Linked DNA regions of Chloroflexus aurantiacus J-10-fl. Each later gene encodes a partner of the first gene's protein in a complex. Links are inferred from orthologs where the notes say so. Each region holds a gene or a part of one and is shown on either strand. Other genes may lie near its edges. The genes, in order: trxB and trxA.

Region 1 (3,295 bases):
ACGGTTATTGCTGTGGGATATCGACGGAACCCTGCTTTCGACGGATGGTATTGCCGCGAATGCCATGCGTACCGCATTGCGGCAACTGGTTGGCCCACATGTGCGGATCGAACGCACCTCATACGCCGGTAAAACCGACTGGCAAATTGTCCGCGAGAGTCTCCCTTCGGTGGACGAGGCCACCATTCAATCACGTTTGCAAGAGTTTATTGCCCTGTACACCGCCGAACTCACCGCCCAACGGGAAGCGTTGATTGCACGCTCCACCGTGTTTGCCGGTGTGGTTGAAGCGTTGCATGCTCTTTCGACCCACGCCTATCAGGCGCCACTGACCGGCAACGTCGCTGCGGCAGCCCGGATCAAGCTAGAGTGTACTGGCCTTCTTCGCTGGCTTGAAGTCGAAGCGGGTGCTTATGGCGACGATCACTTCGACCGTCTGGCTCTCCCGCCGATTGCCGCAGGGCGGGCACGTGAGCGGTATCGCTATGCATTTACACCGGCGGACGTGGTGATTATCGGCGACACGCCGCGCGACATTGCCTGTGGCCGGGCATTCGGTGCGCGGACAGTGGCAGTCGCCACCGGCCCGTTCAGCATGGCAGAACTGGCCGAATACAACCCAGACGTACTCCTGCCCGATCTGCGCGACACTGTTGCCGTCGTAGAAGCGGTACTGGGGAATTAAGGGCAACATAAAGACCGAGGGAAGGCTGCCAATAACCAAATCCGCCTTCCCCCCTGTGCGAGCCAGCAGTCAAATCTTACAATGCGCGTGGCCCGCCATGCAATTCTTCAACCAGATGCGCTCGCGCTTCAACCACACTCATCTGCGTTGAAGCATAAAGCGATGCCGCTCGCATAATCGCTTTGGCCTGATCGGCGGGCATCGCACGCACCTGCTCGAGTGTCAACCCTTGACTGCGCAGATATTCCAGAATGTAGGCTTGCTCGAGGTGCTCGTAACCTTCCCGTGCGCCAGCATCAACCAGCCCGTCATTATTGGGTGTCGCTGTCATAGGCACCTCCTTTGGTGTTGTCGTAGCCTTATTATAGCGACACCCTTACCCTCTGTGAAGAGATAAAATTCGCAACCATGTCAGGCGACCGACACCGTTGCTTTCGAGCGGGCATGCTCTTGCTCGGCCAGATACCAGGTCGCCTCCATCGCAGCCCGGCAGCCATCGCCGGCAGCCGTAACGGCCTGTCGATAGATGTGATCGGTCACATCACCCGCAGCAAAGATGCCGGGAATGTTGGTACGGGTACGACCATCGGTCACGATATACCCACCCTCGTCAAGCTCAAGGATGCCGCGGAACAAGTCCGTATTAGGCACGTGGCCGATATACGGAAATACCCCATCGGTCGGTAATTCACTCACCTCACCGGTTTGTAGATTGCGCAATGTCACCGACTCAACTTTATCTTTGCCATTAATCGAAACTACCACTGAATTCCAGATAAAACGCACTTTTGGATTACTAAATGCCCGTTCCTGTAAAATTGGATCGGCGCGCAGCGTGTCGCGGCGATGAACAATCACTAATTCATCGACATACCGGGTCAGGAACAAACCCTCATCAAGCGCACTGTTTCCGCCACCAACAACGACGACCTTCTTGCCCCGGAAGAAAAAGCCATCGCAGGTGGCACAATAGCTGACGCCGCGATTGGCCAGCTCTTCTTCACCCGGTACACCGAGCTTCCGTGGCGAGGCGCCGGTGCTGACGATAATCGCATCGGCAGTAACCGTCTGCCCGCTATCGGTATGAATGGTAAAGGGGCGCTGGGCAACCTCTACTTTCGTCACCAGCGAGTCGAGGAATTGGGCACCGAAACGGGCCGCCTGTTTCTCCATCGCCTCGGCCAGCTCGAAACCACCAATCCCATCAACAAAACCAGGGTAATTCTCAACTTCACTGGTCGTGGCAATCAAACCACCCGGTTGCAGGCCACGAATGACCAGCGGTTCAAGATTCGCCCGCGCAGCATAGAGCGCCGCCGTCAGGCCAGCCGGGCCAGAGCCAATAATAACGACTTTGTGATGCATATCAACCGTCTCCTTGCAACAGCATTATTCACACAATAATCTCACTGTGCGACGCTTTCATCGCCGCCAGCAAGAAGGAGTATAACACGGGCGAAGCGTGCTTGTCTGTAATCCAGATTACCCCCCTGGGGTATATGATACGGAAATCGCTTCTGTTTCTTCGATTCGCCGTGGTGTCCAATGGGTCTGAACACCGGGTATCGCCGGTGGTGGCCGATCACCGCAGAAGAGCCAGACCACCCGGAAACCGAGTTCGCGAAGGCGTAACAATGCTGCGCGTATCGGATCGGAGGCAACTGCACCGATTAACACGATGGTGGCGCCGGGATGCAATTCCGGCGTAATCAGCCGTAGCAGACGGGCACCGGGTAAGACTGAGTAAGCCGTCAGACGCGCCAGGGTCTCCATCATCTGGGCAAGCTGATGAGGACTACGCCCCGGCGGCAACCGCACCAGATGCTCATCTTCCACCGGTGCGCCATTGACGTACAGCCCAACCGCATGACCGGCACCGATACTGTGTTGAGCCAGCGTTGCCGTGACACTGATCAGATGCTCAACCAGATCGGGATCGATACCCTGAAAGTAGAACTCAAATGTATCGAGATCGAGCACCAGGGCCAGAACATGGGATGTAGTCGGCTCGTACACACGAGTTTGTAGCGTCCCGGTACGCGCAGTCGCCGCCCAATGCACATCTTTCAGCGGGTCTGACGGCGTGTAATCACGCACACCAACCACCCGTAGGGGATCGCGGAGCAGGGCCGATGCCCGCATCAAACCCAGCGGATCACGTGCAGGCAGGCCAAGATCGGCCAGACTGAAGAGCCGGGGGTACACCAATAGAGAGACATCGGCGGCAAACGTCGCATCGCTACGAAAAAGACCAAAGGGATCGCCACTCTGAGCCTGCGCCGGCCCAAACCGAAACGTTCCCCGTCGGTCACAGCGCAGCCGATAACGCCAGATCACCCGCTCGTACCAGCGCAGGCCGGTGCTGCGTCGAATCAGGCTACTCTGCCGACTCCCACTGAAGATCACCGGTGCATCAATGACCGTCACACCACTGGGGATAGCATCGAAGATGTGAAGCTGAGCCAGCGGTAAAAGTTTACGGTTGGTCACCGTAATCGTGAGGATCACCTCATCCCCAGGAAACGCCCGCAGATGGCTCAATGTGCGCTGATATTCCACGCGCTGCAAAGCCCACCGCTGCCAGAGACGAGCTACACCAATACTCACCAG
Region 2 (3,276 bases), 560 kb from region 1 along the record:
TGGCTGCCGAGATGCTCTTCCTGGCCAATCTCGGCGTGGCTGTGTTGCGCCTCGATGCTGTCCCCTTCATCTGGAAGCGAATGGGAACAAATTGCGAGAATCAACCAGAAGCCCACCGGATTATTCAAGCCTTCAACGCGATTGCGCGGATCACAGCGCCAGCTCTGCTCTTCAAATCGGAGGCGATTGTCCATCCCGATGACGTGCTAAGTTACGTCAGTCCACAGGAGTGTCAGCTCTCGTACAATCCACTGCTGATGGCATTGCTCTGGGAGACGCTGGCGACGCGGGAAGTCAAGCTACTGGCACATTCCCTCAGCCATCGCTTCCGTCTACCGCCCGGATGTGCCTGGATCAATTACCTGCGCTCACACGATGATATTGGCTGGACATTTGATGATAACGATGCCCGTGCGGTGGGGATCGATCCCTGGGGGCATCGCCAGTTTCTGAATGCCTTCTACACCGGACGCTTTCCCGGTTCGTTTGCCCGTGGGTTGCCATTTCAAGAAAACCCCGATACCGGTGATGCGCGCGTGTCCGGTACGCTGGCATCGCTGGCAGGTCTCGAACAGGCACTGGCTGGCGGCGACCCCCAGGCCATTGACATAGCAATTCGCCGGATTATCCTGCTTCACAGCATTGTGCTGAGTATCGGTGGTATTCCGTTGATCTACCTTGGCGATGAGGTTGGCACGCTCAATGATTACGGGTACGTAAGCGACCCGGCGAAGGCTGACGATAGTCGCTGGGTGCATCGTCCGTTGCGCAATCAGGTCGCGATGGATCAACGCCACGACCCGACAACGATACCTGGTCGGATCTTCAGTACGTTAACCCGACTGATCCATCTACGAACCTCCCTGCCGGCACTGCGCGATGGCATGATGGAGGTTGTGCGCAGCGATAACCGCCACGTGCTGGCCTATGTGCGCCAAACCGGATCGCAGCGAGTACTGGTACTGGCCAATTTCTCGGAATATCCTCAGTCAATAGCCGGGAACCTGCTGCGTATGTACGGCCCTGGTCTTGAACTCTTCGACCTGATCCAGGAACAGCCGGTATCGGCCACAACAGCACTGACTCTACAGCCGTATCAGTTTGTCTGGCTAACGCCGTCGTGGCAGAGATAAACAAATGGCAGGTGCGATCCAGAGGGTCGCACCTGCCACTACCTTCGAGCAAACGTCCTAACAAGCGTCCTTGAACAGCTCTATCAACTCGTTAATCGTCTCAGCTCGACAGTTTTCTGCGTCGTTTAGACAGTGTTGGGCATAACATTCCAGCACAACACTATTCGCACTGGCCAGGGCCTGCCGAATTGCTGCGATCTGGTGAACAATGTCACGGCAATCGCGGCCTTCGGCAACCATCCGTTGGATACCGCGCACCTGACCCTCGATTCGCCGTAAACGCCGTAACACTTCGTCGCGTCGTTCTGGCGCAAGCGGACGAACCCCCGTGCTCATTGCTGCTTCACCCGCAGATTCTGGTTCCGGCGATGGTGTGTTCACGCCATTGCCAGAACTTTATCAAAGATTTCGCGGTACATCGCTTCTGGTCGAGCGCCGACCAGGCGGCCTACCTCGCGGCCATCCTTGAAGATAACCAGCGTTGGGATACCCTGAATACCGAGCTGCGAGGCATACTGAACATTATCGTCTGTATTGACCTTGGCAATAGTCAAACGGCCTGCGTATTCGCCGGCCAGTTTATCGAGAATCGGTGCAATCACGCGACACGGCCCACACCACGGTGCCCAAAAGTCAACCACAACCGGCGTTTTCGACTTCAAAACTTTCTCGGCAAAATCCGAGTCGTGTACCTCAATCGGCTTAGCCATTGAATTATTCCTCCTCCACAGTAATCATACAGGCAGTATCTGTATTAGATACCCCCTGGGGGTATACTATAGCGCGCAGAAGAGCATCTGTCAAGAGGGAAAAAGTCGAAAGACATCTTCGTGCTCTATGTTATACTGAAAACGTCATCAGCACAACACTATTCGGTTTCCTATCAGACTATCTGGCCTGCGAAGTGCTCATATTTTGTGAGGGAAGGAGGCAACCTTGGCAACGCTCGGACGCAATGTCACGATCACACTGATCGGTCATGGCACCTTCCATCTAACCACACCGGAAGGTCGCAACATCTTGATTGATGCCTGGGTTGATGGAAACCCGGTCTGTCCAGAGCCATGGAAAGCGCGTGTGCGCGAGAATCTGGCTGCCATCTTCGTTACCCACGGCCATTTCGACCATATTGCCGATCTGGTTGATCTGGCCCGTGAAACCGGGGCAACGGTTGTGTGTCAGTACGATATGGTTCCGTACCTGGAAGGCGAAGGTATTCCGGCAGCGCAGTTAGTTGGCTTCAACAAAGGTGGCACGGTTACTGTAGCCGATGTACGGGCAACGATGACGACCGCTCACCATTCGAGTACCATTTACGAGAATGGCCAGATCATCAATCTGGGAACGGCTGCCGGTTATGTATTGCGCTTTAGCAACGGCTTTACGGTCTACCACACTGGCGATACCTGTGTCACGATGGATATGCAGATCATCGGTGAGCTGTATCGCCCCGATCTGGTGATCCTGCCTATCGGTGACCACTTTACAATGGATCCCCGACAGGCGGCATACGCACTGAAGCTAATCGGAGCGAAATACGCGATTCCTGAGCATTACGGTACCTTCCCCATCTTAACCGGTACCCCGGAGGCGTTGATCGAGCATTGCCGTGAATTTGGGGTGACGACCGAGGTGATCGCGCTGAAGCCCGGCGAGTCGGTCAGTTAAGCAGTCAGTAATAACGGTTTGTCTGGTGCACCTGGCCTGCTCCTCAAGACGATGATGCTGAGGGCAGGGTGGTGCACACTTTACTTGTGAACAGGTGTTGTAACTGAGGTCATAGTAAACAGGGGAACGACTATGCTTGAACATCTTCGAGCAACTGATCCGATCATCGCCGATCTGATCGAGCGGGAAGCGCAACGCCAGCGCCAGGGTCTGGAGTTAATCGCCAGCGAGAACTATACCAGCCTGGCGGTGATGGAGGCGCAGGGATCGGTCTTGACCAATAAGTACGCAGAGGGTTTGCCCGGTCGGCGATATTACGGTGGTTGCGAGTTTGTTGACGCCATCGAGCAACTGGCTATTGAACGGGCCTGTCAGTTGTTCGGCACGTCCCACGCTAATGTGCAACCGCACAGTGGGGCGCAGGCCAATATCGCCGTGTTTACGGCTCTGCTCCAGCCCGGTGATACCATTCTCG

The links.
Region 2: the proteins of trxB (region 1) and trxA are in contact, whole or in part, in a crystal structure (PDB 1F6M), measured with the Escherichia coli proteins. The link is inferred for Chloroflexus aurantiacus J-10-fl from one-to-one orthologs.

The regions. Positions count from the first base shown.
Region 1 is NC_010175.1:2,823,592-2,826,886, reverse strand. What follows is about bases 74-3,043. They hold trxB (thioredoxin-disulfide reductase), read right to left. Parts: upstream 2,051-3,043; coding sequence 1,097-2,050; downstream 74-1,096. Other genes in these bases: CAUR_RS10795 (DUF58 domain-containing protein), read right to left, coding at 2,168-3,043; CAUR_RS10805 (hypothetical protein), read right to left, coding at 762-1,016; CAUR_RS10810 (HAD family hydrolase), read left to right, coding at 74-685. In the rest of the region: more of CAUR_RS10810, read left to right, coding at 1-73; more of CAUR_RS10795, read right to left, coding at 3,044-3,295.
Region 2 is NC_010175.1:3,383,941-3,387,216, forward strand. The notes cover bases 188-3,138. They hold trxA (thioredoxin), read right to left. Parts: upstream 1,865-3,138; coding sequence 1,511-1,864; downstream 188-1,510. Other genes in these bases: CAUR_RS13330 (alpha-amylase family glycosyl hydrolase), read left to right, coding at 188-1,133; CAUR_RS13335 (metal-sensitive transcriptional regulator), read right to left, coding at 1,191-1,469; CAUR_RS13345 (metal-dependent hydrolase), read left to right, coding at 2,070-2,801; CAUR_RS13350 (serine hydroxymethyltransferase), read left to right, coding at 2,934-3,138. In the rest of the region: more of CAUR_RS13330, read left to right, coding at 1-187; more of CAUR_RS13350, read left to right, coding at 3,139-3,276. UniProt on the Escherichia coli protein: Participates in various redox reactions through the reversible oxidation of its active center dithiol to a disulfide and catalyzes dithiol-disulfide exchange reactions.